DNA from 3 places in the Colwellia sp. 20A7 genome. Region 1 is predicted to be linked to each of the others. Evidence: predicted binding sites of a transcription regulator. Region 1 holds the regulator's gene; each other region holds the start of a gene.

Region 1 (2,285 bases):
TTTATGTCAGTTTGTCGTGATGCTGACTTAGCTTGTGAAGTTACTATTCAGCCGTTGCGTCGTTTTCCGCTTGATGCAGCTATTTTATTCAGCGACATATTAACAATTCCTGATGCTATGGGGTTGGGCTTATATTTCGAAACGGGCGAAGGTCCTAAATTTGAACGTCCTATTACGTGTAAGGCCGATGTTGAAAAAATTGGCATTCCTGATCCTGAAGGCGAATTGCAATACGTAATGAACGCTGTTCGTACTATTAAAAAAGAACTTAATGGTAGCGTGCCGTTGATTGGTTTTTCAGGTAGTCCGTGGACGTTGGCAACTTACATGATTGAAGGTAGCAGTTCAAAAGCTTTTACTAAAATCAAAAAAATGATGTTTTCTGATCCACAAACACTTCATTTATTACTTGATAAGCTAGCTGACTCTGTAATTTCATACTTGAATGCACAAATTGCTGCTGGTGCGCAATCAGTGATGGTGTTTGATACCTGGGGCGGCGTATTGTCACCACGTGATTACAAAGAATTTTCATTGCAATATATGCATAAAATCGTTGACGGTTTAACGCGTTATAATGATGGTCGCCAAGTGCCAGTAACTTTATTTACTAAAAATGGCGGCATGTGGTTAGAAGATATTGCTGCCACAGGCTGTGATGCTGTAGGACTTGATTGGACTATTGATATAGAAAACGCTAAAGCACGTGTTGGCGATAAAGTTGCGTTGCAAGGCAATATGGACCCTTCTATGTTGTATGCACCATTACCGCGTATAGAACAGGAAGTATCTAAAATATTAGCCGGTTTTGGTGAAGGTGGTACAGGGCATGTATTTAACTTAGGCCATGGTATTCACCCTGATGTGAATCCAGATCATGCAGGACACTTTATTGAGTCAGTGCATCGTTTAAGTAAGCCATATCACGGGTAAATTATCTTGTAGCAAATCTTGTAGCTATATTATTGGCTAAATCTGATATTAAAAACAAAAAAAGTAGCAAACTCTATAGAGGTTGCTACTTTTTTTATTTGAGGTTAGTTATTTTAAGCTATTGATAAAGTCGGACTTAAACCAATTCGTCATCATCTATTTCATAAGCACTAAAATCAGTAATCCCTTTTTCTTCTAAAATACGGCGAACACTAGCAGGTAACTTTTCATCATTATCTTTAGCGAGATCTTCATCATCTGGTAAAGGTTGGCCGGTAAACGCATGTAAGAATGCTTCGCACAATAATTCGCTATTAGTTGCATGGCGTAAATTATTTACTTGGCGCCTAGTTCGTTCGTCAGTTAATACTTTTAAGACACGCAAAGGAATTGAGACAGTAATTTTTTTTACTTGCTCACTCTTTTTACCATGTTCGGCATAGGGATTAATATACTCGTCATTCCACTCAGCCATGTAAATTCCTCTGTAGCTATTAATGTAAATGGTTAATTATTATTTTTATATGATTATAAAAACTCATTTAAAGGTATTATTTAATTAAAGTTGAATTAAATATCAATTAAGCTTCATTGGAACAGAGAAGCATATACTTATTTCTTCTTAATCATGCAATTCTACTGGTTGCAGAAATCCAGTCAAGTAGAAGTTTAGATGTCTAAAAATTCTTGACCTAAATAGTCAAAACCTTTAGAGTTATAGACGTCCAAACATCCAAAATATTAAATATATAAGTTTGTGGTGTTAGTTAATGAAAATAAGGAATAAAAATGTCGAATACTAAAATGAAAAGCATTACTACTTCGGCAGTTCAGGCGGGTATTAACACTGATAAACAACATGGTGCGGTTGTCGCTCCTATTCATTTATCTAGCACTTATTCATTAAAGAGCTTTAATGAAAAACGTGAATTTGATTATTCTCGAACAGGTAATCCGACCCGAGCAACTTTCGCTAAAACGATTGCTAAATTAGAGCAAGGCCAAGTTGGTATTGCTACAAGCACCGGTATGTCGTCAGTATTATTGATTTGTCAGTTACTATCCGTTGATGATCTCGTTGTTATTCCTCATGACTGTTATGGGGGAAGCTTTCGCTTATTTACCCATTTAGCCAAACGTGGTCAATTCAAACTCATTGTTGTTGATCAAAATAACAAACCGGCACTAGCCGAAGCATTAGCACAAAAACCTAAATTAGTGTTAATTGAAAGCCCGAGTAATCCGCTATTACGGTTAGTTGATATTGAAGAAGTAGCTAACGCTAGTCATGAAGTAGGTGCCTTAGTTGCTGTAGATAACACCTTCTTATCTCCTGCTTTACAACAACCATT
Region 2 (2,285 bases), 390 kb from region 1:
TTAGCAGTAACTTTGGTGTAGTTTATAGTTTAACCGACAACTTAAAACTATCGGCTAGCTATGCTGAAGCATTACGTGGCAGACAAGTTGCTGATGCGTTCACGGTGGGAGAATTGACCCATAACAATAATTTAGAGCCTGAAAACGTTGCTAACAAAGAGCTTGGTTTACAATACAATGATGGCACGTTTATTTTTGAAGCTTCAGCGTATATTAGCGAAATCAGCGATGTTGTTTTTGATAAATTTAAAGGTGGCGAAGGTGTTTTTTATGAAAATATTGGTGATTTAGAGTCGACTGGCTTTGAGTTAGTTGTTGGTTATCAAGCCAATAATTTTGACGTGATCGTTAGCTACAACAGTAATAACGTCGAGTTAAATAATGCCCCATTTGTTTGGCCTGATGCCAATGATGCGTCAGGATCTAGCACGGTTATTTTAGACGGTGTTGATTTAGCGGCATATGAATATGGTGGTTTAGGTAATGCAGTTGGCGATTCATTAAACGTAAATGTTAACTATGAAATGACCGATGAACTAGAAATGGGTTTTAACATCAACTATGTTGCCAGCTTAAATAACATTGAAGTGTTCCATCGCTCTATTGAATTAGGTTGGCTTACCGAGCTTGAAACAATTGATAAGCCTAGTTATACGGTAGTTGATGCTTATGTTAAATATTCACCGATAGAAAATTTAACATTCGATTTAGCTGTGCAAAACTTGCTTGATGAATCTTACCGAAGTCATGGTAGTGTTGCTGATTATGGACATATTGACGGTTACGAAAGCATTGTAGGGATTAAAGAAGCAGGACGAGATATTCGATTAACCGCCTCTTACCAGTTTTAAAGGTAATCCTCATTTAACCTCATATATGGAAGTAAATCATATATGAGGTTAGCTAAGTTTTTTATCTAACTTATTAATTCTAAATTTAAAAATCCTATTTCTTTACCTGTTTCTCCATACGTAATTACCCATACTAGCGAAATAAACCTAAAAAGATGCGATTAGCCTTTTTGTCTTCTAGACGGCTAAACGTCTATTTAAAAGTGTAAAGTTTACTGATATACTGCTGTTCATTAATGAGCCTTCATCATCAAAATCGGCTTTCACTCATAACTTGCGAAATAATTATGCTAGAAAATGAATCAGAATTAAGAATTAGGTATAACGATAATTCCCGTGGTGTTTACTTTATTGGCACTACACCGCCAAAAAGTGATACTCCTATTGAACAAGTAGAAGATATTGCTACTAAATTACTTGATCGTGTCAGTGATATCGATTTTGACGGGTTAATTATTTATGACATTCAAGATGAAGATTCAAGAACGAATGTTCCTCGTCCTTTTCCGTTTAAAAGTACACATGATCCACGTTTATATTCGTCGTTATTAAACAAAAAATCAAAACGTCCAGTTATTACATACAAAAGTGTAGTGCAGTCAGATGCAGCAGCATTTAATACTTGGGCTGATGAAGCATGGCAAAAGTTTGGTGTTCGTGATGTAGTGCTGGTGGGTAGCCCATCAAAGAATAATGAAATTAGCTTACCGCTTGGTGAAGCATACCAAACGCTGGTACAAAATCAGAACAATTTTTTTATTGGCGGCATTACGATTGCCGAGCGTCATGCTAAAAAAGGTAATGAACACCAACGCTTAATTGAAAAGCATCAACAAGGCTGTAATTTCTTTATATCACAAGCAATTTATGACCCTCAAGCCACTATTGATATGTTGACTCGTTACGCTATTGAATGCCAACAGCAAGGCTTAAAACCACAACGTATTATTTTAACCTTTTCACCTTGTGGTAGTAAAAAAACGTTAGAGTTTATTGACTGGTTAGGTGTGCGTGTTCCTGAAGCAACCAGCTTGCGTATACTTAATGCAGAAAAACCTTTATATGAGTCTATTCGCATTTGTTGTAATAGCTTACAGCAAATATTAGATGCGTTAGTACCTTATGATTTACCACTCGGTTTAAATATTGAAAGTTTAACGAACCGTAAAGAAGAAATTGACGGTTCAATTTTACTTTACAAGTTATTACGCTCAACCATGGACAAGTACTTAGCAAGAAAGGAACTTGATAACCTGATCAAGAGTTAAGGCATAGGAGATTTTCACCCGGATTTAGTGAAATAAAAAAGCGGTTCAATTGATATTGACCGCTTTTTTTATGTCTTATATTTTATGTTTAGTGTTTGAATACATTAATACCAAACAATAAATATCTACAGAATGAATATTTACTATTACTTAGTTGCAGCATTAG
Region 3 (2,285 bases), 1.3 Mb from region 1:
GATTCAAATCCTCCCCAAGAATACCCCATTTTAAAATGTGATAAACCATCAAGAAACGCCGTCAGTGCTTCTCTATTGCCACAATTTAAGGTAAAAGAAAATAAGCCATTAGAGCCGGTAAAATCACGTTTAAAAAATTCATGTCCTGGGCAAGATTCAAAAGCAGGATGTAAAATAGTATCTACCTCTGGTCTTTCTTTTAACCAATTAGCCACAGTTAATGCACTTTTTTGATGTTGCTTCAAACGTACACCAATCGTTCTGATACCGCGTAGAGCAAGGTACAGATCATCAGGCGATGTGCACTGACCCATTAAATAACTATTGTCACGTAATTGTGGCCAATATTTTTCTGTTGCTGTTGCTGTACCCAACATAACGTCAGAATGCCCAACAATATATTTAGTGGCTGCTTGTATACTAATGTCCACGCCAAAATCAAACGGTTTAAAGTTAATGCCGGCAGCCCAAGTATTATCAAGCATGACAATACAGTTATGCTGGTGTGCTATTTTTGCAATGGTTGGTACGTCTTGTACTTCCATCGTAATTGAACCGGGAGATTCTAAGAAAACAATTCTTGTGTTTAGTTTAATTAGCGCTTCAATACCAGCACCAATAAGCGGATCATAATACGTTGTTTCGACCCCCATTTTAGCCAAAATTTTATCGCAATAATCGCGCGTTGGTTCATAGGCGCTATCAACCATTAAAATATGATCGCCACTTTCTACAAATGAGATAATTGCATTAGTTATCGCTGCGGTACCTGAAGGATACAATGCACAACCAGCACCGCCTTCCAATTCGGTCATGGCATCACTAAAAGCAAACGCTGTTGTTGTACCTCTTCTACCATATACCATGGTTTGATTATTGCGATTCTTTAAAGCATTATTCATTTCAGCAACAGTTTCAAACACAACAGTTGAAGCCCTTGTAACACTTGGATTAACTACACCATTTGTCCATTTTGCTTTGCGACCTGCAGTAACAATTCTAGTATCTTGTTTCATTTAAATCTGACCTTTAGGTTTAATTATTTAAAATAGCTATCTAGCCATCTAAACTTACTTATATTTATACAGGGAAATGAAAAATAATTCACCTGTTATCTGTTAAGTTTTAAAACTGATAGCTAATAAGTGATAACTGAAATAGATATCTAGAACAATTCATTAGAATAATAGTTAATAATAAAAGTATTGAGACAAGTTTTAGATTGCTTGTATCTTGTTATGATTGACACAAAACAGCATCCGCCTTATTACTTGTCTTTAATTTCAATTTATTATTTTCTTCATTTAAAATAATATTATCTGCAGTTAACTCATCTAATTGGTTCTGTAACTGAATCATATTACTCATACTTACTGTTTTTTCCTGCTTGTATTGTTTTTCTCTTTCTAATGATTCTGCTAGCTTTAGTTGAACACTTTCTAATGTTGTCATTAGTTGTTTAATGTTCATTTCATTTTCATTCTTAGCGCTATTACCATTTTGTAACAGGGTAAATTCTTCACTGTTATCATCATCTGCTAAGACTTGTGTTAAATAATCAAATCCGTAGATAATAAGTGTTAGCATTATCGTTAAAAATAAAACAACTAAATATTGATTTGAACTGACAGATTCAAAAGCAGTTTGCAGTCTTACGTTTAATCCGCCACTGGTCATCACCAGTGAAATAATAAACTCATTATGCCAAACAAACCAAATGACAATATAGGTTATAAGAAACCGAAAAGATGGCTTTAAATTCAGAATAACTCTGAGAAACGATTTTGTTTTATCCGACAACATAAAATTCCTTTTTATATACTTAATATGAACTCTTAAACCGAGCTCAGGTTAGTTATTACTGATTTGCATAAATGTTCATTAAATCATGCCAGTTTTAAAATAGACAAGCAACCAGAATGCACCTAAGTAACTTGCTTAGTAAAGAAGGGCTTAAAATAATAATTGCAGCATAAGGAAGACAGAGTACACAAGTTATAAAATGAAATAACGACTGAAAAATCAAATCAGCATAAGATAACAAACAACAGTCAACTAAAATAAATTAATTTGTTTACTAACAATGACATCGAAGGATTTACCTAAAAAAGGTAACACATCATCAGCTATTGGCTTAATCTGTTTATCAATATAATGCTCATAATCTAAATTTCCTTTCGATAGCTCTATTGGCATGACACCATTTAAGGTCATAACATATTCAATAATACTTCTTCTTCTATATTTAGGTGACTGACCTGAATCTATTAAGGCTTTATTAGCAA

The links. Region 1 encodes MetJ, which represses methionine synthesis genes. Its sites were predicted from a motif close to TAGACGTCTAGACGTCTA; they were not measured.
Region 2: a site for MetJ is predicted at 1,030-1,047, ahead of GQS55_RS19465 (methylenetetrahydrofolate reductase). Genes of this name have one in related genera too.
Region 3: a site for MetJ is predicted at 1,050-1,067, ahead of GQS55_RS12375 (cystathionine beta-lyase). Genes of this name have one in related genera too.

Annotation. Positions count from the first base shown of each region.
Region 1 covers NZ_CP047130.1:4,124,026-4,126,310, reverse strand. Annotated here, with positions in the region: gene hemE (uroporphyrinogen decarboxylase) at 1-933, shown strand, start outside; gene metJ (met regulon transcriptional regulator MetJ) at 1,070-1,408, opposite strand; gene metB (cystathionine gamma-synthase) at 1,723-2,285, shown strand, end outside.
Region 2 covers NZ_CP047130.1:4,514,821-4,517,105, reverse strand. Annotated here, with positions in the region: gene GQS55_RS19470 (TonB-dependent receptor domain-containing protein) at 1-851, shown strand, start outside; gene GQS55_RS19465 (methylenetetrahydrofolate reductase) at 1,139-2,119, shown strand; gene GQS55_RS19460 (haloacid dehalogenase type II) at 2,266-2,285, opposite strand, start outside.
Region 3 covers NZ_CP047130.1:2,854,915-2,857,199, forward strand. Annotated here, with positions in the region: gene GQS55_RS12375 (cystathionine beta-lyase) at 1-1,016, opposite strand, end outside; gene GQS55_RS12380 (hypothetical protein) at 1,237-1,803, opposite strand; gene GQS55_RS12385 (DNA polymerase II) at 2,056-2,285, opposite strand, start outside.